DNA from 4 places in the Streptomyces sp. CNB091 genome. Region 1 is predicted to be linked to each of the others. Evidence: riboswitches for the same ligand, from Rfam matches in the RefSeq annotation. Region 1 holds a riboswitch; each other region holds the start of a gene.
The links. Region 1 has a riboswitch for cobalamin ahead of D581_RS0120835 (ribonucleoside-diphosphate reductase subunit alpha). Riboswitches for the same ligand answer to the same signal wherever they lie in the genome.
Positions count from the first base shown of each region.

Region 2: another riboswitch for cobalamin. It lies ahead of metE (5-methyltetrahydropteroyltriglutamate--homocysteine S-methyltransferase); the one in region 1 lies ahead of D581_RS0120835 (ribonucleoside-diphosphate reductase subunit alpha).
Region 3: another riboswitch for cobalamin. It lies ahead of D581_RS0113275 (cobalamin biosynthesis protein); the one in region 1 lies ahead of D581_RS0120835 (ribonucleoside-diphosphate reductase subunit alpha).
Region 4: another riboswitch for cobalamin. It lies ahead of D581_RS0117345 (ABC transporter substrate-binding protein); the one in region 1 lies ahead of D581_RS0120835 (ribonucleoside-diphosphate reductase subunit alpha).

Region 1 is NZ_KB899000.1:277,251-284,300, reverse strand. It holds gene D581_RS0120845 (hypothetical protein) at 1-210, shown strand, start outside; gene D581_RS0120840 (ribonucleotide-diphosphate reductase subunit beta) at 249-1,265, opposite strand; gene D581_RS0120835 (ribonucleoside-diphosphate reductase subunit alpha) at 1,265-3,679, opposite strand; cobalamin riboswitch at 3,816-3,939, opposite strand; gene D581_RS0120830 (GNAT family N-acetyltransferase) at 4,004-4,513, opposite strand; gene D581_RS0120825 (hypothetical protein) at 4,582-5,262, opposite strand; gene D581_RS0120820 (YbdD/YjiX family protein) at 5,398-5,601, opposite strand; gene D581_RS0120815 (carbon starvation CstA family protein) at 5,598-7,050, opposite strand, start outside.
Region 2 is NZ_KB899014.1:118,186-125,235, reverse strand. It holds gene D581_RS0133460 (pyridoxal phosphate-dependent decarboxylase family protein) at 1-1,112, opposite strand, end outside; gene metE (5-methyltetrahydropteroyltriglutamate--homocysteine S-methyltransferase) at 1,525-3,849, opposite strand; cobalamin riboswitch at 4,015-4,229, opposite strand; gene D581_RS0133450 (hypothetical protein) at 4,557-4,754, shown strand; gene cobF (precorrin-6A synthase (deacetylating)) at 4,903-5,691, opposite strand; gene lplAB (lipoate-protein ligase LplAB) at 5,804-6,868, shown strand; gene D581_RS0133435 (molybdopterin-dependent oxidoreductase) at 6,921-7,050, opposite strand, start outside.
Region 3 is NZ_KB898995.1:337,479-344,528, reverse strand. It holds gene D581_RS0113300 (hypothetical protein) at 1-482, opposite strand, end outside; gene D581_RS0113295 (alpha/beta fold hydrolase) at 667-1,794, opposite strand; gene D581_RS0113290 (class II aldolase/adducin family protein) at 1,928-2,587, opposite strand; gene D581_RS0113285 (inorganic phosphate transporter) at 2,865-4,127, shown strand; gene D581_RS0113280 (hypothetical protein) at 4,140-4,370, shown strand; cobalamin riboswitch at 4,522-4,651, shown strand; gene D581_RS0113275 (cobalamin biosynthesis protein) at 4,790-5,776, shown strand; gene D581_RS0113270 (cobyric acid synthase) at 5,817-7,050, shown strand, end outside.
Region 4 is NZ_KB898998.1:133,809-140,858, forward strand. It holds gene D581_RS0117320 (nicotinate phosphoribosyltransferase) at 1-261, opposite strand, end outside; gene clpS (ATP-dependent Clp protease adapter ClpS) at 341-658, shown strand; gene D581_RS0117330 (DUF2017 domain-containing protein) at 740-1,351, shown strand; gene D581_RS0117335 (amino acid permease) at 1,718-3,169, shown strand; gene D581_RS0117340 (M67 family metallopeptidase) at 3,299-3,721, shown strand; cobalamin riboswitch at 3,842-4,032, shown strand; gene D581_RS0117345 (ABC transporter substrate-binding protein) at 4,071-5,069, shown strand; gene D581_RS0117350 (iron ABC transporter permease) at 5,066-6,106, shown strand; gene D581_RS0117355 (ABC transporter ATP-binding protein) at 6,375-7,050, shown strand, end outside.

The DNA.
Region 1 (7,050 bases):
ACATTCCTGAACTACCTGGTCGTAGCGGCACTTTTCGCCTTCGTCCTCGCGCCCGTGGCCCTCGGCGTCGCCCGCGATCGCCGCATCGACCGCCAGCTGCGGGAGGCGGAACGCGGGCGGCGGGCGGCGGGGCCCCCGGAAACGCGGAGCGCCGCGCGACCGGTGACGGCTGCGCGGCGCTCCTACCTCAGAAGTTGGGCCAGGGTCTGAGAGACCCGTTGGGCCCGGAGGGTCTGGAACCGGAGGGTCTAGAAGTCGTCGTCGAACCCGACCGAGCCCTCGACCGCCACCTGGTAGGCGGACGGGCGGCGCTCGAAGAAGTTCGTCAGCTCCTGGACGCCCTGGAGCTCCATGAAGGAGAACGGGTTCTCCGACCCGTACACCGTCGGGAAGCCGAGGCGGGCGAGCCGCTGGTCGGCGACGCACTCCAGGTACTGGCGCATCGACTCGGTGTTCATGCCCGGCAGGCCCTCGCCGCACAGATCGCGGCCGAACTGCAGCTCCGCCTCGACCGCTTCCCGCAGCATGTCGGTGACCTGCTGCTCCAGCGCGTCGTCGAAGAGCTCCGGCTCCTCCTTGCGGACGGTGTCCACGACCTCGAACGCGAAGTTCATGTGCATCGTCTCGTCACGGAACACCCAGTTGGTGCCCGTGGCGAGACCGTGCAGCAGACCGCGCGAGCGGAACCAGTACACGTACGCGAAGGCGCCGTAGAAGAACAGCCCCTCGATGCAGGCCGCGAAGCAGATCAGGTTCAGCAGGAAACGGCGGCGGTCGGCCTTCGTCTCCAGCCGGTCGATCTTCTCGACCGAGTCCATCCACTTGAAGCAGAACTGCGCCTTCTCACGGATCGAGGGGATCTCCTCGACCGCGTCGAACGCCGCCGCCCGGTCGTCCGGGTCGGGCAGATAGGTGTCCAGCAGCGTCAGATAGAACTGGACGTGCACGGCCTCCTCGAAGAGCTGCCGCGACAGGTACAGCCGCGCCTCGGGGGAGTTGATGTGCTTGTACAGCGTCAGCACGAGGTTGTTGGAGACGATCGAGTCACCGGTCGCGAAGAACGCCACCAGCCGGCCGATCATGTGCTGCTCGCCCGGCGACAGCTTGGCGAGGTCGGAGACGTCCGAGTGGAGGTCGACCTCCTCCACGGTCCAGGTGTTCTTGATCGCGTCCCGGTAGCGCTCGTAGAAGTCCGGGTAGCGCATGGGGCGCAGGGTCAGTTCGAAGCCCGGGTCGAGCAGGTTCTTGTGGTCGTTGGTGCTCATTACTGGCAGGCCTCGCAGGACTCGGGGTTTTCCAGGGAGCAGGCGATGGCGTCCGCGTCGGGAGCCGACGCCTGCTGTACGGGAATGGGGGCGGCGGCCGACGCCTGGCCGGACGCGGCACGGGCGATCCGGGTCGCCGGGCGCGAACGCAGGTAGTACGTCGTCTTCAGCCCCTGCTTCCAGGCGTACGCGTACATCGAGGAGAGCTTGCCGATCGTCGGCGTCTCCAGGAACAGGTTGAGCGACTGGCTCTGGTCGAGGAACGGCGTACGGGCCGCCGCCATGTCGATCAGGCCGCGCTGCGGGATCTCCCACGCCGTGCGGTACAGCGCCCGCACGTCGTCGGGGATCCAGGCGAAGCCCTGCACGGAGCCGCTCGCCTCGCGCAGCGCCTCACGGGTGCGGGCGTCCCACACGCCGAGCTTCTTCAGCTCGTCCACCAGGTAGGCGTTGACCTGGAGGAACTCACCGCTGAGCGTCTCGCGCTTGAACAGGTTGGAGACCTGCGGCTCGATGCACTCGTACACCCCGGCGATCGAGGCGATCGTGGCGGTCGGGGCGATGGCCAGCAGCAGCGAGTTGCGCATCCCGGTCTTCGCGATCCGGGCGCGCAGGGCGTCCCAGCGCTCCGGCCAGTTCAGCCCGGTGGCGTAGTGGTCGGGGTGCAGCACCCCGCGCGCCGCCCGGGTCTCGGACCAGGCCGGCAGCGGGCCGGAGCGCTCCGCCAGGTCGCAGGACGCCTCGTAGGCGGCCAGCATGATCCGCTCGGAGATCTTCGTGGAGAGCGCGCGGGCCTCGGGGGAGTCGAAGGGCAGCCGCAGCTGGAAGAAGACGTCCTGGAGGCCCATCGCGCCCAGGCCCACCGGCCGCCAGCGGGAGTTGGAGCGCCCGGCCTGCTCGGTCGGGTAGAAGTTGATGTCGACGACCCGGTCCAGGAAGGTCACCGCGGTACGGACCGTGGAGTCCAGGCGGTCCCAGTCGATCGAGCCGTCCGCCACGAACGCGCCGAGGTTGACCGAGCCCAGGTTGCAGACGGCCGTCTCGCCGTCGTCCGTGACTTCGAGGATCTCCGTGCACAGGTTGGAGGAGTGCACGACCCGGCCCGGCTCGGCGGTCTGGTTCGCGGTCCGGTTGGAGGCGTCCTTGAACGTCATCCAGCCCTGGCCGGTCTGCGCGAGGGTCCGCATCATCCTGCCGTACAGCTCACGCGCCGGAATCGTCCTGCGGGCCAGGCCCTTGGCCTCGGCCGCCCGGTAGGCCGCGTCGAACGCGTCGCCCCACAGGTCGACCAGCTCGGGCACGTCGGCGGGGGAGAACAGCGACCACTCGGTGTCCGCGTCGACCCGGCGCATGAACTCGTCCGGGATCCAGTGCGCCAGGTTCAGGTTGTGCGTACGCCGCTGGTCCTCGCCCGTGTTGTCGCGGAGCTCCAGGAACTCCTCGATGTCCGCGTGCCAGGTCTCCAGGTAGACCGCCGCCGCGCCCTTGCGCCGGCCGCCCTGGTTCACCGCCGCGACGGAGGCGTCCAGCGTCTTCAGGAACGGCACGATGCCGTTGGAGTGCCCGTTGGTGCCCCGGATCAGCGAACCCCGGGCGCGGATGCGGGAGTACGAAAGACCGATGCCGCCCGCGTGCTTGGAGAGCCGCGCCACCTGGTGGTAGCGGTCGTAGATCGAGTCCAGCTCGTCCTTGGGCGAGTCCAGCAGATAGCAGGAGGACATCTGCGGGTGCCGGGTGCCGGAGTTGAAGAGCGTGGGGGAGGAGGGGAGGTAGTCCAGCCGGCTCATCAGCCCGTAGAGCGCGGCGACCTCGTCCAGCGCCCGCACCGACTCGTCCTCGGCGAGGCCCGCGGCCACGCGCAGCATGAAGTGCTGCGGGGTCTCGATGACCTGCCGGGTGATCGGGTGGCGCAGCAGGTAGCGGCTGTGCAGCGTCCGCAGACCGAAGTAGCCGAAGCGGTCGTCGGCGCCGTCCGTCAGGGCCTGCTCGACGAGCTTGTCCAGTGCGGCCGAGTGGAGCGCGACGAACGCGGCGGTGCGCTCCGCGATCAGGCCCTCACGGTGGCCCACGGCGACCGAGGCGGAGAAGGACGTCGCACCCTGGCCCGCGGCCTCGTCCGCGATCGAGCGGGTCAGCAGCCTGGCTGCCAGCCGGGAGTACGCCGGGTCCTCGGAGATGAGCCCCGCGGCGGCCTCGGTGGCCAGCGAGCGCAGCTCGGCCTCGTCGGAGCGGGCGTTGCGTCCGCGCAGCGCGGCGGCGGCGACCCGTCCGGGGTCGGTGTCGGGAAGATCGACGGTGAGGTCGGTCAGGGTCCGCAGCAGGGCGGTCCCGGGTCCGTCGTTCGTGCCTGCTCCGGACGGGGTGGAGGCAGCGGATTCGGTGGCTGAAACCGGATCGGCGGGCGCGATGGTCACTGGGCTTTCCCTCGCTCGGCAGGGGCCGGCGGCAGGCGGGGAAGCCGGGCAGCGCGAAACCCGGGGCAGGGCAGCACAGCTGACGGCGTCCACCGGCCTATCCGCGAGACCCGGACGTCTGGCGTCCGGTTCGGTCGAGCCGGACGCGCTGTCGACAGGTCTTCGGACTTGCGGGTGCGCAAAAGCACACCGATCACACCGTTGCGGGACAGTTCCGGATTCGCACCGGATTCCCCTGCGGCGACAGCGAGGTCGAGCATACATGTGGGGGCCGTCGGATGAAGCGGCCCCCACATGTTGTGTCGCGACGATTCAACGCGCCCCTCAGGAGGGCGCCTCCAGCTCCAGCCGGAAGGTCATGAGCCGTAGTCCCGGCACCGGTTCCCAGTCCCGTTCGGGGGTCCGTACGAAGCCGAGCCGACGGTAGATCCTATGGGCTCCGAGCATGCCCGGCTGCGTCGACAGCACCAGCGCCCGCACGTCGTCGGCGGACCGGGCGCGCTCGGCGCACGCCCGCACGAGAGCCTCTCCCACGCCCCGCCCACGCCCCTCGCGGGCCACCGCCAGCATCCGGAACTCGGCCTCGTCCGGACCGGCGATGTCGCGCCACGGGGTGCCGGGTGCGGCATACGTCACGCCGCCGAGCACCGACCCGTCCACGTCGAGCGCGACGAGGACCTCGGCCTCGGCCGCACGCTGCTCCACCGCCCGCAGTTTGAGCAGATACGGGTCCCGCGGGCCGTCCAGCAGACCGTCGCCGAGATACGCCTGGGCGATGATCTCGCCGAGGACCGCGTACTCGCCGGGCTCCGCCGCTCTGATCGTCAGGTCCATCAGCCACTCGTCCCCAAGTCAGCTCCTACGTCGGCCACTCGCTTCTACGTCAGCCGCTCGCTCCCCTGTCAGCCGCTCGCTCCCACGTCGTTGTTCGGGGCGCCGTCGCCCACCGGCGGCAGGTCGCCGCGTTCGACCGGCTGCCGCCCCCCGGCCCCGTCGGCAGGCGGCAGCACCTGGTCCAGCTCGCGGTCGTCGGCGCGGTGGGCGGCCCGTGCCGCCGACCGCAGCGTAGCCCGGTCCACCTCGTCGGGCGCCCCGCTCACGGTGACCACGAGTCCGCCCTGCTCCCGTGCGTACGCGTGGCCCGAATCCGTGGCCCGGTACCACTGGTCACCGTCCCGCTCGCACGTCTTCAGGGGCTCCTGGCCGCCGGCGGGCGCGGGGTCCTTCGTACAGTCGGCCCCGGCGTGCGCCCGGCGCTCCACCCGCAGCTGGATCTGCCCGCCGTCGGGCGTGGTGTAGACGCTGCCGAACCCGTCGTCGCCGATCACCCCGACCGACTGGCGGGCCAGGGCGTACCCCGGGACTTCGGTCACCCACACGTGCTCCGCGACGGTCTGCGCGGCCAGCGCCCGCGCCTCCAGCTCCGCCCGGTCGGGCGCGGGGTCCGCCGAGGCGCTCCGGTCCGCCGTCTCCGTGCCGGTCGCCACCTGGGTGCCGCAGCCCGTCGCCGCCGCCAGGCTCAGCGCCAGCGCCAAGGTCGTGAGTACGGGACGGAGCCGGGGCGGCCGGGGATGCGATGTCATGGGCACATCCTTTCGTACGGTGAGGGTTCCGTGCACCGGGAAATCGAGCGGCGCCGAAGTCCGTTCGAGGGTGCGAAAAGGGACCGCCGCACCCGTGGAAGGGGTGCGGCGGCCCGATCTCCGGCCGGTGGGTGCTCAGCAGCAGCGGAAGCCCTCGCGCGGATCCGCCTCGCGGGCGTCCATGCGGCCGCGTTCGAAGGCGCGACGGCTCATCACCGGCGTGTCCGGATCGTGGGCCCTCGCGTGCGCCACATAGCGGTCGTACGTCGACTCGCCGGTCAGCTCACGGACGTACCAGCGGATCCGTCCGGCCACCCGTCGCACGTCCGCGACCGTCATGTCCGGCTCCCCGTCTCCGCCGCCTCCTTGCGGATGCCGCCCTCGGGGCCGACTCCGGCGGCGGCCAGTTCGGCCTTCTCCTCCTTGGTCGCGAAGAGCGAGGCCGGGGCGACGAGCTTGGACTCGACGTACGGCGTCTCGTGCAGTTTGACGCTCTCCGGGTCGCGGATCGCCTGGTAACAGACCCGCCCGGCGTCCACGAGCACCACGATGATGAGGAGTGCGAAGAGCGCGCTCAGCACCCCGTCGACGGTGGAGTTGGTGACGACGGTCCGCATGTCGTCCATGCTCTTCGCGGGGGCCAGCACCTCGCCCGCGTCGATGCCCGCCTGGTACTTGTCGCGCTGGGCGAAGAACCCGATCTTGACGTCGTCGGAGAAGATCTTCTGCCAGCTCGCGGTGAGGGTGACCGCCACGTCCCAGGCGAGCGGGACCGCGGTGACCCACGCCCACTTGAGGCGGCCGGACTTGACGAGCAGGGTGGTGCAGACGGCCAGTGCGACGGCCGCCAGCAACTGGTTGGCGATGCCGAAGAGCGGGAACAGCTGGTTGATGCCGCCCAGCGGGTCGTGCACGCCGACCCAGAGGAAGTACCCCCAGCCGCCGACCACGACGGCGCTGGCGAACCAGACGCCCGGCTTCCAGCTGACCTCACGGAACGGCTTGTAGACGTTGCCCAGCATGTCCTGGAGCATGAAGCGCCCGACCCGGGTGCCGGCGTCCACGGTGGTGAGGATGAAGAGCGCCTCGAACATGATGGCGAAGTGGTACCAGAACGCCTTCATCGCGGTCCCGCCGACGACCGCGGAGAAGATCTCCGCCATGCCGAGCGCGAACGTGGGCGCGCCACCGGTCCGGGAGAGCAGACTCGCCTCCTCGACGTCCTTGGCGGCCTGGGCCAGGGCGTCCGGGGTGATGGTGAAGCCGAAGTTGGCCACGGCCTGCGAGGCCGACTGGACGCTGTCGCCGATCACGCCGGCGGGCGCGTTGATGGCGAAGTAGAGGCCGGGGTCGATGATGCAGGCGGCGATCATCGCCATGATCGCCACGAACGACTCGACCAGCATGGCGCCGTAGCCGATCATCCGGATCTGCGTCTCCTTCTGGACCATCTTCGGCGTGGTGCCGGAGGAGACCAGGGAGTGGAAGCCGGAGAGCGCGCCGCAGGCGATGGTGATGAAGACGAACGGGAACATCGAGCCGGCGAAGACCGGGCCCGAGCCACTGGAGGCGAAGTCGGTGACCGCGGGCATCTTCAGGGTCGGCAGGGCGACGACCACGCCCAGGGCCAGCAGCCCGATCGTGCCGACCTTCATGAAGGTGGAGAGGTAGTCCCGCGGGGCCAGCAGCAGCCAGACGGGGAGCACGGAGGCGAAGAACCCGTACACGATCATCCAGATGACCAGCGTGCCCGGCTCCAGCGTGAAGAAGTCCGCCCACGACGACTCG
Region 2 (7,050 bases), on a different contig from region 1:
CGGCGGCCGAACGCCCGGAAGGTGACCGCCATCTTCAGGGCGTCGGGGCGCCGGGTGGTGCGGATCGAGCGGCCCAGCAGGTCCGGGAGTCCGGCCTCGGTGTCGTCGTCGGCGTTGAGGTAGTCGGCGCGCAGGGACAGCGGCGCGAGCATTCCGGCGTCCGCGACGGCCAGGGCTCCGGCGGCGACCGGCTGCCAGCCGAGTTTGTGCAGGTCGAACGTTACGGAGGCGGCGTGCTCCAGGCCCGCGAGCAGCGGGGCCAGCCGCTCGCTGAACAGCAGCGGACCGCCGTAGGCGGCATCGACGTGGAGCTGGGCCGCGTGCCGCTGCGCGACACGGGCGATCTCCGGCAGCGGGTCGATGCGCCCCTCGTCGGTGGTGCCCGCGGTGGCGACGACCAGCAGCGGTGCACCGGCGAGGGCGGCCAGCGCGTCGTCGAGGGCGGCCGGGTCGATCCGGCCGTCGCGGCAGACGATGACCACGGGGGCGGGCAGACCGAGCATCCATGCGGCGCGATGGACGCTGTGGTGGGCGTTGACGCCGGTCACCACCCGGAGGGCGCCGGGGGCTGCCCGCTCCCGGGCGAGAAGCAGGGCCACCAGGTTGGACTCGGTGCCGCCACTGGTGATGAGGGCGTCGGGGGCGGGGGCCGTCGGGTGGACCAGGCGGGCCAGTGCGGCCGTGGTCAGCTCTTCGATCACGCCGGCGGCGGGCGCCTGGTCCCAGGAGTCCATGGAGGGGTTGAGGGCCGCCCCGGCCAGGTCCGCCGCGACGGCGACGGCGAGCGGCGGGCAGTGCAGATGGGCGACGCAGGCGGGGTCGGCCGGATCGGCGGCCCCTTCCGCGACCGCGCGGACCAGGTCGCCGAGAGCGGCCTCGGGACCGATGCCCTCCTCCGGCAGGACCGGGGTACAGAGGGCGAGGGTGCTCCGGGCCACGGCCTCGGGCCCTCCGGCGGGCAGCGGGCCGCCTCGGGCCGGGACGGCCTTCTCCAGCGCGTCCAGGACGATCGCGGTGAGGGCCCGTAGCCGGTCCGGCCCGTGCGCACCGCCCGCGACGAGGCCTTCCCGGGGCCCTTCCGGTCCGGGAGCCGGCTGCGTACCGTCGCTCACACCCCACGCTCCGCGGGGAGTTCGCAGGACGGCAGGTCCTGAGCACGCAACATGGCGAAGTCCTTCGGTCGGAGTGCGCGGCGGGTCGTGCGGGTGTGCCGCCCCGCGCGCGGGGCGGCACCGGTCGCGGAAAGATCCACAACCGGGTATTCGCTGGTTAGGCTAACCTAACTCCGACCGCGCCAAAGAACGCGTTGCCGTCGTAGGGGTGACCCACCGGCGTCCGAACTACCGTTCCCCCGAGCGTAGTCGGGACGGAGCCGACGGCCCATGCCGACGCGAGTGCGGCAGCCCCCGCCCGCCTGCGCAGACGCGTCGAGCCGGGGCCTCGGCCGGGGGCGCCCTCTCCGGAGCCGTACGGGCAGGGCCCGGTGCGGGAGCGCTGGTGACCGCCTCCCGCACCGGGCACGGATCACGCCGCTTCGGTGGGCAGCTCCGCGCGGATCGCCCGCGCGGCGGCGACCAGGTTCTCCAGGGAGGCCCGGGTCTCGGGCCAGCCGCGGGTCTTCAGGCCGCAGTCCGGGTTCACCCACAGGCGTGTCGCCGGGATGGCCTCAAGTCCTTTGCGCAGCAGGGACGCCGCCTCCTCGGTGCTGGGGACGCGCGGGGAGTGGATGTCGTAGACGCCCGGGCCCGCCTCGCGGGGGTAGCCGTGGGCGGCCAGTTCGCGGGCGACCTGCATATGGGAGCGGGCCGCCTCCAGGCTGATGACGTCGGCGTCGAGGTCGTCGATGGCCTGGACGATGTCGCCGAACTCCGCGTAGCACATGTGGGTGTGGATCTGGGTGTCCGGACGCACCCCGGAGGTGGCGAGCCGGAAGGACTCCGTCGCCCACTCCAGGTACGCGGCGTGCTCGGCCGCCCGCAGCGGCAGTGTCTCGCGCAGCGCGGGCTCGTCGACCTGGATCACCGAAGTTCCGCTCGTCTCCAGGTCGTTCACCTCGTCGCGCAGGGCGAGGGCCACCTGGCGGGCGGTGTCGCCGAGCGGCTGGTCGTCGCGGACGAAGGACCAGGCGAGCATGGTGACCGGGCCGGTGAGCATGCCCTTGACGGGGCGTGCGGTCAGCGACTGCGCGTACGTCGTCCAGCGCACCGTCATCGGCCCGGGGCGCGAGACGTCGCCCGCGAGGACCGGCGGCCGGACGTACCGGGTGCCGTAGGACTGCACCCAGCCGTGCTGGGTGGCGAGGTAACCGGTGAGCTGCTCGGCGAAGTACTGGACCATGTCGTTGCGTTCGGGCTCGCCGTGCACCAGGACGTCCAGTCCGGCCTTCTCCTGGAAGGAGAGGACCTCGCGGATCTCGTCCTTGATGCGCTCCTCGTACCCGGCCTCGTCGATCCGCCCCGCCCGCAGGTCGGCGCGCGCGGTGCGCACTTCGGTGGTCTGCGGGAACGAGCCAATGGTGGTCGTCGGCAGCAACGGCAGCCCGAGGTGGGCACGTTGGGCGGCGGCGCGCTCCGGGTACGGCTGGGAGCGGCGGCCGTCCGCGTCGGTGACGGCCGCCGTACGGGCGCGGACAGCCGGGTCGCGGGTGAGCGCGGCGTCGGTGCGGGAGGCCAGGTCGGCGCGGTTGGCGGCGAGTTCGGCCGCGATGGCGTCCGTGCCGCCGCCCAGACCGCGGGCCAGGACGACGATCTCCTCGGTCTTCTGCTGGGCGAAGGCGAGCCAGCGGGCGATCCCCGGATCGACGCCCTGCTCGGCGGCGGCGTCCAGCGGGACGTGGAGGAGGGAGCAGGAGGCCGAGACGTCGACCCGGCCGGCGAGGCCGAGGAGGGTGCCGAGGGTGGCGAGCGACTTCTCGTAGTCGTTGATCCAGATGTTGCGGCCGTTCACGACACCGGCGACCAGGCGCTTGCCGGGCAGTCCGCCGGCCGCCGCGAGGTCGTCGAGGTTCCCCGCGCCGGACTCGGTGAAGTCCAGGGCCAGCCCGTCGACGGGGGCCTTGGCCAGGACCGCCAGCGCTTCGCCGAGCCGCCCGAAGTAGGAGGCGACCAGCAGTCGGGGCCGGTCGGCGTGTCCGCCGAGCTCGCGGTAGGCGTGGGCGGCGGCGTTCAGCTCGGCCGGGGTGCGGTCCTGGACGAGTGCGGGTTCGTCGAGCTGCACCCAGGTGGCGCCCGCCGCGCGCAGGTCGGCGAGGACCTCGGCGTACACGGGAAGCAGCCGGTCCAGGAGGGTCAGCGGCTCGAAGTCCGCCGCCGCCCCGGGGGCCGCCTTGGCGAGCAGGAGATAGGTGATGGGTCCGACCAGCACCGGCCGGGGCGTCAGACCGAGGGCCAGCGCCTCCTGGAACTCCGAGACCTGCTTGGCGGAGTCGGCGGCGAACTCCGCATCCGGGCCCAACTCCGGGACCAGATAGTGGTAGTTGGTGTCGAACCACTTCGTCATCTCCAGCGGGGCGACGTCCTGCGTGCCCCGGGCCATGGCGAAGTAGCCGTCGAGGGCGTCGGCGTCGACGGCCTCGCGGTGCCGCTCGGGGACGGCGCCGACCATGACGCTGGTGTCCAGGACATGGTCGTAGTACGAGAAATCACCGGTCGGCACCTCGTGGACCCCGGTCTCGACGAGCCGCTGCCAGGTCCCCCGGCGCAGCTCGGCGGCGGTCTCCCGGAGGGCGTCGGCGTCGACGCGGCCCTTCCAGTAGCCCTCGATGGCCTTCTTCAGTTCACGGTTCCGGCCCTGGCGGGGGTAGCCGTACACGGTGGCCTGTGCTGCCGCGGCTGCGGGCTTCGCTGTCACGTGACTCTCCTTCGCGAGCGTGTCTGCGGGACAGACCCCGGGACGGGACGCGGACGCGGAGGGATGACGCACCGGGCGGAGACCGGGACACGTGGAACCGTGTCCGTCCGCCCGGTGGTTACGCCGACCCGCCCACGAGGTCACCGAGATCTCCGCACGCGAACGGTCGCGTGCGGGCAACGGGCAGGTCTTCGGACTCGCGGGCACGTCTGCCGGGGCAGACACCTAATGACCGTCGCTTCCCAGACCCGGCCGGGCCCAGTGCGTATGACGGCGGTCGTTCCCACTCACCGCTGCGGGGCAGTCCCGGATTCCCACCGGGTTCCCTCTTACGACACCCTGCCTGGCGGACAGGGCGAACCAGCTGCGCCGATCAGCCTAAGCGGACGCCCGGCCCGCGCACACCGTTGTTCACACTTCGGATGGTGACGTGGGACACGGGTCGGTGAACTCCCCCGACGCCGGCTCGGACTCCGTCACGGCGGGACGCCGCGCCGGGCCACGCCCGTTCTCCGCTCGTTCGGCCGTTCGTCAACCGCGTGCTGACCACCGGTCAGGTCGGGCGCGTCCACTGGACGTGACAGTGACACAGATGTAACCGAATGGCGTAGGGACTGCGGAACCACCGAGCGTCACAAGCCGTTCTTCTTCCCACTACACGGCCGCCGACCCACGGCGAGGCCGACCGAGGAAACGGAATACGCCAGATGAAGAAGACAGTCGGGTGGGCCCAGGACGGCGACGACTGGACGATCACCGTGAACGGCACGCTGTATCGCGCGATCGAACGACCGGCGGACGGCCGGGTGCACGACTACCTGGTGCGGGGCGACGACCTCACCGCCGAATGCCCGAGCCTGGGGCACGGGCTCGGCGTGATCAGGGCGCATGAGACCCGGCGCTGACACCCCTGGCACTCCCCCACACCCCTGACGCCCCTGTTGGTCCGACGACGGGGTGCGGAGGCCCTCGCCGCCCGCGCCTCGACGTGGACCCGTCAGTCATCGGCCGTCAGCCACCGGCCGTCAGCCACCGGCCGTCAGGCATCGGCCGTCAGTCGCCGCCCGCGCCGGGCGGTCGGCTCAGCAGGTAGGTGTCCATGATCCAGCCGTGCCGTTCACGCGCCTCCGCACGCAGCCCGCTGATCCGGCCGGCCACCTCGTCCAGCGGGCCGGAGACCAGGATCTCCTCCGGGGTCCCGATGTAGGCGCCCCAGTGGATCCACCATCCCCTGCCCGTCAGCTGCGTGAAGCTCTCATGTCCGTCGAGCATCACGACAAGGTCGCAGTCCTCGGGGAATCCCTGGGCGAGACGTCGCCCGGGGGTGATGTGGATGGGGCGGCCGACCCGGTTCAGGGTGACGCTGTGCCGGGCGGCGAGGGCGGAGACACTGCTGATGCCGGGGATCACCTCGTGACTGAATTCCACCGTTCCGCGGCCTCGGATGTCGTCGAGGATCGCGAGAGTGCTGTCGTACAAGGACGGGTCGCCCCACACGAGGAAGGCTCCGCACTGCCCCGGTGCGAGCTCCTGGACGATCAGGCGTTCACAGATGTCGGCGCGGCGGTGGCGCCAGTCGCGCACCGCCGAGGTGTAGCGCCCGGCGTCCTGCTGGGTGCGGTCCCGCCACGGGTCCTCGGCCTCGACGACGCGGTAGGGGCCGGTGAGGTGTTCGTCGAGGATGTCCCGCCGCAGCCGGGTCAGCGCGTCCTTCTCCTTGCCCTTTCCCAGCACGAGGAAGACGTCGACGCGGCGCATGGCCTTCACCGCGGCGAGCGTCAGATGGTCGGGGTCGCCGGCGCCCATGCCGATGACGAGGATGTGACGGGGTGCGTCGCTCATGTCGGCCGATCATGCCAGGGGCGGGCGGGATGAACCGGTCCCGAGCATGCGTTGTAGACGTTTGTGCCCGGCTCACAACGAGTGGCCGGGACCCTAGGGCGGAGGCATGGCTGTGCACGGTGAGTACAAGGTTCCCGGCGGCAAGCTGGTCGTGGTGGACCTGGAGGTGGCGGGCGGGGCGCTGCGGAACGTCCGCGTCGCGGGGGACTTCTTCCTCGAACCCGACGAGGCGATCCTCGCGATCGACGCGGCCCTGGAGGGCGCCCCGGCCAACACCGACACGGCCGGGCTCGCGGCCCGGATCGAGGCGGCGCTGCCCGACTCCACGGTGATGCTCGGACTGAGCGCGGAGGGCGTCGCCGTCGCCGTACGCCGGGCGCTCGCGCAGGCCACGGAGTGGAGCGACTACGACTGGCAGCTGATCCACGAGGCCCCGCAGTCGCCCGCGCTGCACATGGCGCTGGACGAGGTCATCACCGCCGAGGTAGCGGCGGGGCTGCGGCCGCCGACGCTGCGGGTCTGGGAGTGGGACTCCCCCGCCGTGATCATCGGCAGCTTCCAGTCGCTGCGCAACGAGGTGGACCCGGCGGGCGTCGAGCGGCACGGCGTGAACGTCGTACGCCGGATCTCCGGCGGCGGCGCGATGTTCGCCGAGCCCAGCTCCACCATCACCTACTCGCTGGCCGTCCCGCAGTCCCTGGTCTCCGGGCTGTCGTTCGCCGACAGCTACGCCTATCTGGACGACTGGGTCCTCGAAGCCCTCGCGGACATGGGCATCAAAGCCTGGTACCAGCCGCTCAACGACATCGCCACCGAGGTCGGCAAGATCGCCGGGGCCGCACAGAAGCGGATGGTCGGGCCGGACGGCGGTCCGGGAGCCGTGCTGCACCACGTGACCATGGCGTACGACATCGACGCCGACAAGATGCTGGAGGTGCTGCGGATCGGCAAGGAGAAGATGTCCGACAAGGGCACCCGGTCCGCGAAGAAGCGCGTCGACCCGCTGCGGCGGCAGACCGGGCTCCCCCGCCAGAGCGTCATCGAGCGCATGATCGAGTCGTTCCGCAAGCGCCACGGACTCACCGCGGGCAGCGTCACGGAGGCCGAGCTGGCGCGCGCCGAGGAGCTCGTACGCACCAAGTTCGGTACGCCGGAGTGGACCGCCCGGGTGCCGTAGGAGGGTGGCGCGGGGTGCCGTGGAAACGTCCGGCCCCGGTGCGCCCGAGCGGTCAGTCGACGGTGACCACGACGGAGTGCCAGCCGCTCGCACCGTCGGGGACGGTCTTGGTGCGCTCCTCGGTCTGGAGTTCGCCGGTGCGGTCGGTGGCGCGGACGGTCAGGGTGTGGCCACCGGGGGTC
Region 3 (7,050 bases), on a different contig from region 1:
TCCAGCAGGGCGGGGACGGTGACGGGCCCCGCGGAGAGCTGGAGGAGGGAGAGCACCTGGGGCACGGCCTCGACGGCTTCGGCGACCGCCCCCGCCTCGATGTCCGCGGGTGCGGCGTGGACGAGCGACCAGGCGTCGAAGAGCGCCACCCAGCCGCGCAGGACGGCGGAGTCGTCCCGGTCCCAGGCGCGCAGCCGCCAGCCGGGGCGGGCGGTGTCGCCGTGCAGTTCGATCAGTCCGGCCAGCCGGGCCCGGTCCCAGCCGGCGCGGACCTGCGCCGGGGAGAGTTCCAGAGCGGTGGCCGCCCGTTCGAGGGCGTGGGCCGCGAGCGGGGCGGCGGTGCCCGGCCCCGGCGTGCCCGCCGCCCAGTGGGCGATGCGTACGGCGTCGGCGAGCACCGTCCTGGCCTGGCGCGCCAGTTCCGTACGGGGCGGGGTGCCCTCGGGGGGCCGGGGAGCCGGCCTGGTGCGCCGGGTCGTCACGGCCTTGCGGGCGGTGGCGAGGGGTCGCGGGCGGACAAGTCGCAGCCTGGAGTCGCGCGGAGTACGGGACGTCACGGGAGCAGTCTTGCCCCTGACGGCCCGAAAGCCCAAACGGAAGGCGTTTCGCCGGTACGGGAAAGGTTCCCCCGGTGCGGCGGCAAGCGGGAGAGTTCACCCCATCGGCTCACATCAGGGGGGTGAGAAAGCGTCGCAGGGTCTCCTCGTAGCGGGCCGGGCCGGCGTTCCACATCGACGCATGCGGAGCCTGCGGCACGGCGTGGAGACTGACCACGTCCGGGCGGCGGGCGGCGAGCTCGCGGGAGGCGGCCCAGGGGGCGATGGTGTCGTCCGGGCCGTGCAGGATCAGGGTCGGGGTGCGCAGGGAGGCGGGCGCCGAGGTCTCCAGCAGCGCGGCGGCGTTCATCCCGGTCCTGCCCTGGGCGGCGCGGACGGCGAGCGGCAGGAGGGCGGCCGGGACCCCGCGGGCCGCGGCCAGGGCGCGCAGGGTGACCTGCCAGTCCAGCACCGGGGAGTCGAGGACGAGGCCGCTGATCCGGTCGCGGAGCGGGGACTCGACCGCGGCGTACAGGGCCATGGTGGCGCCGGTGGACCAGCCGTGGACGATCACGTTGCGGGCCCCGTGGCGCAGGGCCCAGCGGACGGCGGCGTCGAGGTCGCGCCACTCGGAGGCGCCGAAGTGGCTGAGGCCGTCCGCGGGGCGGGGGGCTCCGGGGTCGCCCCGGTGGGCGAGGTCGAGCACGGGGAAGCTCTGTTCGTGGAGGAACCCCATCAGGTTCATGGGGTGGGCCCGGGTGGTGCCGAGGCCGTGCACGGTGATGACCCAGGTGTCGCGGGCGCCGGGGACGTACCAGGCGGGCAGGGTGCCCAGCTCGCCGGGGATCTCGACCTCCTGGTGGTCCAGGCCGAGGTCACCGCTCGGGTCGCCGTCGTACAGCGCGGGGGTGAGCCGCACTTTCGCGCCCGGTTCGAGGAGTCCCCGGCCGACGCTCTCCAGCCTGCGGACGACGGTGTCGGCGGCCTGGGAGGCCCCTTCGACGACGGGCCCGACGACCGCGTGGACGCCGGGCCCGGACAGGCCGTAGGTGCCGGGCCTGAGCGCCGAGAAGGACCGGGTCAGGGTGACCTGTCCGGCCGCCGTGGCGTGCACGGTGAGTCTGCGGTCGGCGGGGAGGGGACGTCCGGGCGTCGCTCTGAGGGCGACGTCGCTGGCGTACCGGCCGGCCGCGACCGCTGTCGCACCGACGCCGAGGATCGTGGTGACGGCCGTTGCCGTCGCGGTTACCGGGCGCACCGCTTCAGTGTCGTGGGGCGGGAGGCGGGCTGCCAGTGGGCGGGGCCGTCCGGGTCGGACGCGGGCCGGGGCCGGTCCGGGGCCGTGGCCCGGGCCCCGGTGGTCCACGGGGGTGCTCGGAGGCAGACGGGGGTCAGCCGGGCTGGCCGTATCCCTTGAGGGCTTCCGTCGCCTCGGCCAGCTGGGCCGCGTCGAGCAGGGACGGGGTGCGGCCGGGTAGGGAGCTCGCGGTGAGCCAGAGGCGGCAGAGCCACTCCAGTTGGGCGGTGCGCTCATAGGCCCGGTCGAGCGTGTCGCCGTAGGTGACGGTGCCGTGGTTGGCCAGCAGACAGCCGGTGCGGCCCTCCAGGGCGCCGAGCATGGCCTCGGCCAGTTCCGGGGTGCCGTAGCGGGCGTAGGCGGCGGTGCGGACGGGGCCGCCGAGGAGGGCGGCGGCGTAGTGGACGAGCGGCACCTCGGTGACGAGGGTGGAGACGGCGGTGGCGTGCACGGCGTGGGTGTGCACCACGGCGGCGGCGTCGGTGGAGCGGTAGACGGCCAGGTGGAGGGGGAGTTCGCTGGTCGGACCGAGGTCGCCGAGGACCTGGCGGCCTTCCAGATCCACGCCGACCGCGTCGTGGGGTCCGAGCCGGTCGTAGGGCACCCCGCTGGGCGTGACCAGGACCAGGTCGCCGACGCGGGCCGACACGTTGCCCGAGGTGCCGACGACCAGGCCGTCCGCCGCGCTGCGGCGGGCGGTCGCGACGACGTCCAGCCAGGTCCGGCCGACGGATTCCGAGTGCTGCTCGCTCATGGGGCGAGCGTAGGGGTCAAGAGGCGCAACCGGAACGTCACATGAGAGGTGACGGAGGTCTCTTCCGAGTGCCGAACAGCCGTTCAAAATGTTCGCCATCCAGTGGCAAAGAGCAGCCCACGCCCCGCCCCACAGGCACCATGCGGCCCCTCCCGGACACAAGCGGAGGGAGCGCACTCCGTTTGGAGTCACCGCAGCGCCCTGCCCAGTTCATCTTCCGTTCATCCAGGTTGCCTACGGTCCATGTGCCACTGACGTCGAACGATTGCCTGGGTAAATGGAACACATCACGCTGCTGCTTGCGATTGTGGTCGTGACAGCTCTCGTGTTCGATTTCACGAACGGTTTCCACGACACCGCCAACGCGATGGCTACGACCATCTCGACCGGCGCTCTGAAGCCCAAGACAGCGGTGGCGATGTCCGCCGTTCTCAACCTGATCGGCGCGTTCCTGTCGGTGGAGGTCGCCAAGACGATCTCCGGCGGGATCGTCAACGAAGACGGCATCAGAACCGAGGTCATCTTCGCGGCGCTCGTCGGCGCCATCCTGTGGAACCTCCTGACCTGGCTGGTCGGCCTGCCCTCCAGCTCCTCCCACGCCCTGTTCGGCGGACTGATCGGCGCCGCCGTCATGTCGGCCGGCTGGTCCTCGATCAACGGCGGCACCGTCGTCACCAAGGTGCTGCTGCCCGCGATCGCGGCCCCCCTGGTCGCCGGTATCGCCGCGATGCTGGCCACGCGGCTGACGTACCGGATCAACCGGAACGTCACCGACGAGGGACAGCTCAAGTCGACCGCCAAGGGCTACCGGACCGGACAGATCGCCTCCGCCGGTCTCGTCTCGCTCGCCCACGGCACCAACGACGCCCAGAAGACGATGGGCATCATCACCCTGGCGCTCGTCACCAGCGGTGTCCTGGCCCCCGGCTCCAACCCGCCCATGTGGGTCATCGTCTCCGCCGGTGTGGCCATCGCGCTCGGCACCTACCTCGGCGGCTGGCGCATCATCCGCACGATGGGCAAGGGACTGACCGACCTCCAGCCGCCGCAGGGCTTCGCCGCCCAGACCAGCGCGGCGACGGTCATCCTGGCCTCCTCGCACCTCGGCTTCTCGCTCTCCACCACCCAGTCCTGCTCCGGTGCCGTCATGGGCGCGGGCCTCGGCCGCAAGGGGGGCGTGGTCCGCTGGTCCACCGCCACCCGGATGTTCGTCGCCTGGGGGCTGACGCTCCCGGCGGCCGGTCTGATCGGTGCGGGCGCCGAGTTCCTGACCAAGCAGGGCCCCTGGGGCATCGCCGTCACGGCGGTCATCCTGGTGGGCGGTTCGTTCGCCATCTGGCTGGCCTCGCGCCGCCAGCCGGTCGACCACACCAACGTCAACGACACGGACGGGGAGGGCGAGCCCCAGGGCGTCGTCACCACCGCCATGGCGGCGGTCCAGCCGCCGCCCGTCGGCGGCCCGGCCGCCGACCTCGCAACCACCATCCCGGCCCCGGCCTCGGCGCCCGACGACCCGGCCCGGCCGCCGGCCAAGGTGTAAGGACAGATCCGCATGAAAATCGACTGGGCAGCTCTCGCCTCCGTCTTCGGTGTCAGCCTTGTGGTCACCGTCGCGCTGGTCGGCCTCTTCACCCTGGGCATCGTCGCCCTCTCCAAGCAGTCCGCCACGGCCGGAAGCAACGCCGCCGGCGGGTCGGTCGCGCTGGCGCGCACCGGCGCGTACGCCTGCTTCGCGGCGTGCGTGGCCGCGGTCACGTACGGGATCTACCTGATCGTCGCCTGACCCCGTACCCCGCACCCCTTCGGGCCGGACACACTCTCGTGTGTCCGGCCCGATGTGTGTCTGCGCACAGTGGAGCCCCGCAGGTCAACAGCGAGTTGACGGCTGTTCGCGGGGCGTGGTGGACTGCCGGAGCCATTTACGGCGACAGCAGAGGAAGCCGGTGCGAATCCGGCGCGGTCCCGCCACTGTCACCGGGGAGCGCTCCCCCACACCGGAACGTCACGGCCCGCTCACGTGGGCTGGAAGGCCGGGGGAACCGCGGATCCGGAAGCCAGGAGACTCTCGTCGCCGGTCACGTCGTACCAGGGCGCGGACCCTGAGTGAGGACATACGCCATGCCCGGCCGCCGTGTGCCCCTTCCTGTGCCCCCCACGACAGGCCCTCGCGCCGGAACACCTCTCCCCGCGACCGGCTGAGCCATGCGTGCCGACCGCGTTTTCGCGTACGGCGCCACGGCCGGGCTGATCGCCGACGCCCTGTTCGGCGACCCCCGCCGGGGCCACCCCGTCGCCGGGTTCGGCCGCGCCGCCGCGCGGGTGGAGTCCCTGCTGTGGCGTGACGGCCGGGGGCGGGGCGCGCTGCACACCCTCGTCTGCGCCGGAGGCGCCGTGGGGGCCGCAGCGCTGACCGCGCGCGCCGTCCGGGGACGCCCCGCGCTCGCCGTCGCGCTGACCGCCGCCACCGCCTGGTCCGTCGTCGGCGGGACGTCACTGGGGCGGGAGGCCCGCGCCATCGGCGGCGCCCTGACCGCCGGGGACCTGGAGGTGGCACGGGAGCGCCTGCCGCGTCTGTGCGGGCGCGATCCCCACTCCCTGGACGGTCCGGCCATCGCCCGCGCGGTCGTCGAGTCGGTCGCCGAGAACACCTCGGACGCCGTCGTCGGCGCGCTGGTGTGGGGGGCGATCGGCGGGGTGCCGGGGCTCGTCGGCTTCCGGGCGGTGAACACGCTCGACGCGATGGTCGGCCACAAGTCGCCCCGCTACCGCCGTTACGGCTGGGCCTCGGCCCGTCTGGACGACCTCGCCGGGTGGCCCGGCGCCCGGCTGACGGCCGCGCTGGCCGTGGCGGGCGGCGGGCGGCCCCGGGAGGCCGTACGCGCCTGGAGGGCGGACGCGGGGCGTCACCCGAGCCCGAACGCGGGGCCGGTGGAGGCCGCGTTCGCGGGAGCGCTCGGTGTGCGGCTGGGCGGGACCCTGGCGTACGCGGGGCGCGTCGAGCACCGGCCGGTGCTGAACGGGGAGTCCGGGCGGGACGTGCGGGGCGCGGACATCGAACGCGCGGTACGGCTGTCGCGCCGGGTGAGCGCGCTGGCCCTCGGCGTGTGCGTGGCGGGGCGGATGGTCGCGGGCCGCGTGGTCGCGCGACGGTCGCTGGCAGGGCGGCAGCGGGGTCGGGGGCGGTCATGAACGGTCCGGCACGGAACGCGGTACGGGAACGGGAGCGGGCATGAGCGGCGGGCTGCTGGTCGCGGGGACCACATCGGACGCGGGCAAGAGCGTCGTCACGGCGGGCATCTGCCGGTGGCTGGTGCGCCGGGGCGTGAAGGTCGCGCCCTTCAAGGCCCAGAACATGTCCCTGAACTCCTTCGTGACCCGGCAGGGCGCGGAGATCGGCCGGGCCCAGGCGATGCAGGCGCAGGCCGCCCGGGTGGAGCCGACGGCCCTGATGAACCCGGTGCTGCTGAAACCCGGCAGTGACCGGTCCAGCCAGGTCGTGCTGATGGGCAGGCCGGTGGGAGAGATGAGCGCCCGGGGGTACCACGGGGGGCGGCAGGAAGCGTTGCTCGGGACGGTGACGGACTGTCTTCAGGAGCTGAGGGCCACGTACGACGCGGTCATCTGCGAAGGAGCCGGGTCCCCGGCCGAGATCAATCTGCGGCGCACGGACATCGTGAACATGGGGATCGCGCGGGCCGCGAGGTTCCCGGTCCTGGTGGTCGGGGACATCGACCGGGGCGGGGTCTTCGCTTCCTTCTTCGGTACGACGGCGCTGTTGAGCGCGGAGGACCAGGCGCTCGTCGCGGGCTATCTGGTGAACAAGTTCCGGGGCGACGTCTCGTTGCTGGAACCGGGCCTGGACATGCTGTACGGGCTGACCGGGCGGCGGACGTACGGGGTGCTGCCGTACGCGCACGGGCTCGGCATCGACGAGGAGGACGGTCTGCGGGTGTCCCTGCGGGGTGCGGTGCGGGAGTCGGTCGTGGCTCCCCCGCACGGCGAGGACGTGCTGCGGGTGGCGGTCTGTGCCGTGCCGCTGATGTCGAACTTCACGGATGTGGACGCGCTGGCCGCCGAACCGGGCGTCGTCGTGCGGTTCGTGGACCGGGCGGAGGAGCTGGCCGACGCGGACCTGGTGATCGTGCCCGGGACGCGCGGCACGGTGAAGGCGCTGACGTGGCTGCGCGAGCGGGGCCTCGCGGACGCGCTGGTGCGGAGGGCCGCGGAGGGCCGGCCGGTGCTGGGGATCTGCGGCGGGTTCCAGGTGCTCGGCGAGCGGATCGAGGACGAGGTGGAGTCGCGGGCCGGCGTCGTGGACGGGCTCGGGCTGCTGCCGGTGCGCGTCCGCTTCGACCGGGACAAGACGCTGGCGCGGCCGGTCGGTTCGGCGCTGGGCGAGCCGGTGGAGGGGTACGAGATCCACCACGGGGTGGCCGATGTGCGGGGCGGGGAGCCGTTCCTCG
Region 4 (7,050 bases), on a different contig from region 1:
GACGATCTCCTGCTGCCGCAGGAAGCCGATCATCTCGTCGTCGAAGTGGAAGTTCTCCACCGCGTCCAGCACCCGGCCGGTGCCCGCGACGACTCCGTAGCGCCGCCCCTCGGGCAGCCGGCGGGTGAACGCCTCGAAGACCGAGTGCCGGTCGGCGGTGCCGGCCCTGAGGGCCGCCTGCACCATGGTCAGCTCGTACTGGTCGGTGAAGAGCGCGGTCGACGGAACGCCGACCCGTCGCCCGAGGTCCGCTGAGTTCATGGCTGGGATGCTACCCCCTATTCGTCAAAGTGACGAGATGTGGGGTCCGTTTATGCGCGGGACCCGCCCGGGTGGCAGCATGGGACAGGTGAGCGTTGCTACCCCGCTAGAGATCGAACGTCCCGATTCGGCCGAGGAGACCTTCGCGGTCCCCGAGCCGGACGTCCCGTGGGTGACGCTCGTCCACAATGACCCGGTCAACCTCATGAGCTACGTGACCTACGTCTTCCAGGCCTACTTCGGCTACCCGAAGGACAAGGCCCACCGGCTCATGATGGACGTGCACCAGAAGGGCCGCGCCGTCGTCTCCAGCGGGAGCCGCGAGGAGATGGAGCGCGACGTCCAGGCCATGCACGGATACGGACTGTGGGCCACCCTCACCCAGGACCGCAACTAGAGCCGCCCGGGCCCGCCCGACCGCCCCGCTCTCGCCCGCCCCGCCCTCCCCCGCCCCGTTCGACCCACCATCGGAGAATCCATGGCCGGCCATTTCGAGGCCACCCCAGGCGGCGGCGCGGCCGTCGCGCTCGACGAGGTCGAGATCTCCATCCTGCGCTCCCTCGCCGTCCAGCTGCTCGAACTGATCGGCCCCGGCGAGACGCCCGCCGACGGCGAGGACCCGCTCGCCGCCCTCTTCGCCGAGGGCCCCAGCAAGCCGCCGTCCGACCCGGCGCTCGCCCGGCTCTTCCCCGACGCCTACGGCGGCCCCGACCGGCCCGCCGAGGGCGGAAAGCCGGAGGAGGAGCTCCGTGAGCTGTCCTCCGAGTTCCGCCGCTTCACCGAGAACGACCTGCGCTCCGGCAAGCGCGAGGACGCCGTCACCGTCGTCCGCACCCTGGACGCGCTCTCGCCCGCCGGGGACGGCGGCGCCATCCTCACCCTCACCGGCGAGGAGTGCCGCAGCTGGCTGCGCTCCCTCAACGACCTGCGTCTGACCATCGGCACCCGGCTGGAGGTCTCCGACGAGGACGAGGGCGGCGAGGGCTCGCTCTACCGGCTCCCCGACGCCGATCCGCGCAAGCCGATGGTGATGGCCTACCTCTGGCTCGGCGCACTCCAGGAAACGCTCGTCGAGACGCTCATGCCGTAAAGCGGTAAAGCGGTAAAGCCGTGAACGCAGAGGGCGCCCGCCCGCCCGCCGTGCCGGGGCGGGCGCCCTCTGCGTTCGCTCAACGGACGCTCAGATCCGCATAAAGATCACACCAAATGATCCGGCCTTTTCGTGCCAGACAGAACCCCTTGCCCGCTTTTTCCTGTGTCGTGCGCCACAGAATGTCCCATCGTGTCCCGCGACGGCCGTGTTAAATCTTCACGACCGCCCGGGAACGCCACCCCTGTTCCCGGGGGCGCCACGAACCGGCCGAACGCCGGCGGCACTCCATCCATATCCGGGGGGATCAGGACCTGATCCGCGGCCTTGTGAGGCGCGGATCGGCGTGGAGAAAGGCGCACCACCATGACATCGGCGCAGGTCGACGAGGGACAGGCCGACAAGGGCCGGCCCGGCGGCGACGCCGGGGGATCCGGGACCAGTGGCGAGGGATACCAGCGCGGTCTGGGCGCTCGTCAGATCCAGATGATCGCCATCGGCGGAGCCATCGGCACCGGGCTCTTCCTCGGCGCGGGCAAAGCCATCGACCGGGCCGGACCCAGCCTCGTCCTGGCCTACGTCATCGCGGGCCTGGTCATCTTCTTCATCATGCGGGCCCTGGGCGAACTCCTCATGTACCGCCCGGTCTCCGGTTCCTTCTCGGAGTACGCCCGGGAATTCCTCGGCCCGTTCTTCGGATTCGTGACCGGCTGGACCTACTGGCTCTTCTGGGTCGTCACCGGAATCACCGAAGTCACCGCCGCCGCCACCTATATGACGTACTGGTGGAACATTCCGCAGTGGCTGTCCGCCCTGGTGTTCACCGTCATTCTGTACGGCGCCAACCTGATCTCCGTGAAGCTCTTCGGTGAGCTGGAGTTCTGGTTCTCCATGGTCAAGGTCACCGCGATCATCGGCATGATCCTGATCTGCGCGGGCGTCCTCACCGTCGGATTCTCCGACGCCGGCGACACCGCCACCGTCGCCAACCTCTGGAACGACGGCGGCTTCTTCCCCAACGGCATCACCGGCACGCTCATGACGCTCCAGATCGTCATGTTCGCCTTCCTCGCCGTGGAACTCGTCGGCGTCACCGCCGGGGAGTCCAAGGACCCCGGGACCGTGCTGCCCAAGGCCATCAACACCGTGCCGTGGCGCATCGCCGTCTTCTACGTCGGCGCGCTGATCATGATCCTCTCGGTCGTGCCGTGGTCCACCTTCAAACCCGGCGTCTCCCCGTTCGTGAAGGCCTTCGAGGAGATGGGGTTCAGCGTCGGCGCCGCCGTCGTCAACTTCGTCGTCCTCACCGCCGCGCTCTCCTCCTGCAACTCTGGCATGTACTCCACCGGCCGCATGCTCCGCGACCTCGCCCTCAACGGCCAGGGCCCCCGCGCCTTCACCAAGCTGACGAAGAACGGCCTGCCGCTCGTGGGCACCACGTTCTCCGCCGCCCTGATGCTCGTCGGCGTCGGGATCAACTACCAGTGGCCCGGCGAGGCGTTCAACTACGTCGTCTCCTTCGCCACCATCTCCGGCATGTGGGCCTGGATCATGATCCTGTGCAGCCAGATCCGCTACCGCCGCATGGCCGACGCCGGTCTGCTCCCGCAGTCCTCGTTCAAGGCCCCCGGAGCCCCGTACACGAGCTGGTTCGCGCTCCTGTTCATCGGCATGGTCATCGTCATGATGGCGATCGACGAGGACGCCAGGATCTCGCTCTACTGCGCACCCCTGTGGGCGCTCATCCTCTTCGTCTCCTACCGGGCGCTCCAGGCGCGCACCCCGGAGAAGAAGACCACCACCGAGCCCCACCACTGACCCGGGGGCGGGCCCCACACCGCCCCCTCCCGGACCGCCCCGGCCGCCCCAACGGCCGACGTGTCCAGCATGCGGCCCCTTCCGTACCACCCACCGGTACGGAAGGGGCCGCCCGCATATCCTGGCGCCATGCTGACCATCACCCAGACGCTCTACGACCAGATCGTCGCCCACTCCCGCGCCGACCACCCCGACGAGGCGTGCGGAGTGGTCGCGGGCCCGGCCGGGACGGACCGCCCCGAGCGCTTCATCCCGATGCTCAACGCCGCCCGCTCGCCCACGTTCTACGAGTTCGACTCGGCCGACCTCCTCAAGCTCTACCGCGCGATGGACGACCGCGACGAGGAGCCCGTGATCGTCTACCACTCGCACACGGCGACCGAGGCCTACCCCTCCCGCACCGACGTCACCTACGCCAACGAGCCCGGCGCCCACTACGTCCTGGTCTCCACCGCCGACACCGACGACGCCGGACCCTTCCAGTTCCGCTCGTACCGCATCGTGGACGGCGAGATCACCGAGGAAGACGTGCGGGTCGTCGAGGCGTACTGACCCACCAGGGACTCACGAGGGACCCACCAGGGACTCACGAGGGACCCACCAGGGACTCACGAGGGACCCACCAGGGACCCACCAGGGACCCAGCCAGGGACCTACGAGGGTGCCCCCGCAGGGCCCCCGCACGGGTCTGGCACACTGCTCCCAGACCCAACAAGGCAGCAGGAACCAGGAAGCCGGTGCGAATCCGGCACGGTCCCGCCACTGTGACCGGGCCCCCTCCCACGCGGACGACTCCCCAGCGGACGACGTCGCACCGGAGGGCGGCCCGGAAGTCAGGAACTGGCCCGCCGCCTTCTCGCATCGACCAGGGGACGCGGAAATCCCCCGGAGAGGCCTCGCCATGTCCCGGCGCACCCCCGCGCTCATAGCCGCCGCCGTGCTGCTCCCGCTCGCCCTCACCGCCTGCTCCTCCTCCGACGGCGACGCCGCCGCCACCGGGGACAGGGCCGTGGCGAAGAGCGACGGATTCCCGTACACCGTGAAGAACTGCGGTGTCACCACCACGTTCGAGGCCCCGCCGAAGCGCGTCGTCACCATGAACCAGCACGTCACCGAGATCATGCTGGAGCTGGGCCTGGCGAAATCCCTCGTCGGCACCGCCTACCTCGACGACCAGGTCCTGCCGAAGTACGCGGAGGACTACGCGTCCGTCCCGGTCATCGCCAAGGAGTACCCCTCCTACGAGCAGGTCCTCGCCACGAACCCCGACTTCGTCTACGGCGGGTACGCCAGCGCGTTCGCGGCAGGCGACGGGCGCGGGCGCGCGGCGCTGAAGAAGTCCGGCATCGAGAGCCGGCTCAACACCGAGAGCTGCACCAAGGGCGACCAGCCCATGGACACCCTCTACGACGAGATCCGCGAGCTCGGCCGCACCTTCGGCGTCACCGACCGCGCCGAGGCCTGGATCAAGCAGGCCAAGGCCGACAACGCCGCCACCGCCAAGAAGCTCGCCGGCCTGAAGCCCGTCTCCGTCTTCGTCTACGACAGCGGCGACAAGACCGCCTTCACCGCGGGCGGAGAGGGCATCGGCAACGAACTGATCGAGCGGGCCGGCGGCACCAACGTCTTCGCCGACCTCGACAAGCCCTTCGGCGACGCCTCCTGGGAGAACGTCGTCGCACGCAAGCCCGAGGCCATCGTGATCTACGACTACGGGGCCACCACCGTCGAACAGAAGAAGAAGCGCCTCCTCACCGACCCGGCCCTCGCCGACGTCCCCGCCGTCAAGAACAAGCGTTTCGCGGTCATGCCGCTCTCCGACGCCGTCCTCGGCGTCCGCGTTCCCGCCGCCGTCGGCAAACTCGCCGCCCAGCTCCACCCGGGGGCCACCACCCCGTGAGCTGCCGCACCCCCGCACCGCGGCGGCTGCTCCGCTACACCCTGGTCGTCGGCACCCTCGCCGCGCTCCTCGCCGCCGCCGTGCTCGCCGCGCTCGCCCTCGGCTCCGTCCGCATCCCGCCCGGCCAGGTCATCGACATCCTGACCGGGCAGGCGGACGCGAGCCCCTTCCGCACGATCGTCCTGGACGTCCGGCTGCCCCGGGTGCTGCTCGGCATCGTCGTCGGCGCCGGACTCGCCGTCATCGGCACCGTCCTCCAGGCCCTCGTACGCAACCAGCTCGCCGACCCGTTCCTCCTCGGCGTCTCCTCCGGGGCCTCCACCGGCGCGGTCCTGGTGATCGTCCTCGGCATCGGCGCCACCCTCGCCACCACCGTCACCATCCCCGCCGCCGCCTTCGTCGGGGCGCTGCTCTCGCTGCTCCTCGTCTACACCCTGGCGCGCGGTGGCGGCGGCCTCACCACCAACCGGCTCGTCCTCGCCGGGGTCGCCGTCTCCTACGTCCTCTCCGCCCTGACCAGCCTGATCCTGGTCACCTCCGCCCGCGCGGACCACCTCCAGGAAGTCCTCTACTGGACCCTCGGCGGCCTCGGCGCGGCCCGCTGGGACATGCTCGCGCTCCCCACGGTCACCCTGGCCGTCGGCACCGCCGTCCTCCTCACCCTGGCCCGCCCGCTCGACCTGCTCCTGGTGGGGGAGGAGGGCGCGACCGTCCTCGGCCTCGACACCGCCCGCTTCCGGGCCGCCGTCTTCGTCCTCGCCTCCCTGATGACCGGGGCGCTCGTCGCGTACAGCGGGGCGATCGGCTTCGTCGGGCTGATGGTCCCGCACATGGCCCGGATGGCCGTCGGCGCCGCGCACCGCGCCCTGCTCCCGGTCGTCGCCCTCGGCGGGGCGGTGTTCCTGGTCCTCGCCGACCTGGCCGCCCGGACGGTCGCAGCCCCGCAGGACATCCCCGTCGGCGTGCTCACCGCGCTGACCGGCGGCCCGTTCTTCCTCTGGATGCTCCGCCGCCGCCCCGAAGGAGCGCCCGTATGAAGACGCCACTCGTCGAGGGAGCCCGCGCGACAACTCCGTACGCCCGGGGAGCCCGTCCGACCGCTCCGTACGCCGGAGGAGCCCGCCCGACCGCTCCGTACGCCCGGGGAGCCCGCCCGACCGCTCCGTACGCCCGGGGAGCCCGTCCGACTGCTCCGTACGCCGGAGGAGCCCGCCCGACCGCTCCGTACGCCGAAGGAGCCCGCGCGACAACTCCGTACGCCCGGGGAGCCCGCCCGACCGCTCCGTACGCCCGAGGAGCCCGCCCGTGACCACCCTGCGCACCGAGGGCCTCTCGTACGGGGTCGGCGAAGGCCGCCACCTCGTCGACGCCGTCGACCTCACCGCCGCCGACGGCGAGACCGTCGGCCTCGTCGGCCCCAACGGCAGCGGCAAGACCACCCTCCTGCGCTGCGTCTACGGAACCCTGCGCCCCACCCACGGCCGGGTCCTCCTCGACGGCGACGACCTCGCCACCCTCCCCGTGAAGGCCCGCGCCCAGCGCATCGCCACCGTCCCGCAGGACGGCCACGCCGGCTTCGAGCTGACCGTCGGCCAGGTCGTCGCGATGGGACGCGCCCCGCACAAACGGTTCTGGGAGGCGGACACCGCCGCCGACACCGCCCTGGTCGCCGGGGCCCTCGCCCGGGTCGGCATCGCCGCCCTCGCACCCCGTACGTTCGCCTCCCTCTCCGGCGGCGAACGCCAGCGCGCCCTCGTCGCCCGCGCCCTGGTCCAGCAGCCGTCGCTCGTCGTCCTGGACGAGCCGACCAACCACCTGGACATCCGCTACCAGCTGGAGATCCTCTCCCTGGTCCGCGACCTCGGCACCACCAACCTCCTCGCCCTGCACGACCTCAACCTCGCCGCGTACTACTGCGACCGCCTCTACGTCCTCAAGGACGGCGCCGTCGTCGCCTCCGGCACCCCGGAAGAGGTCCTCA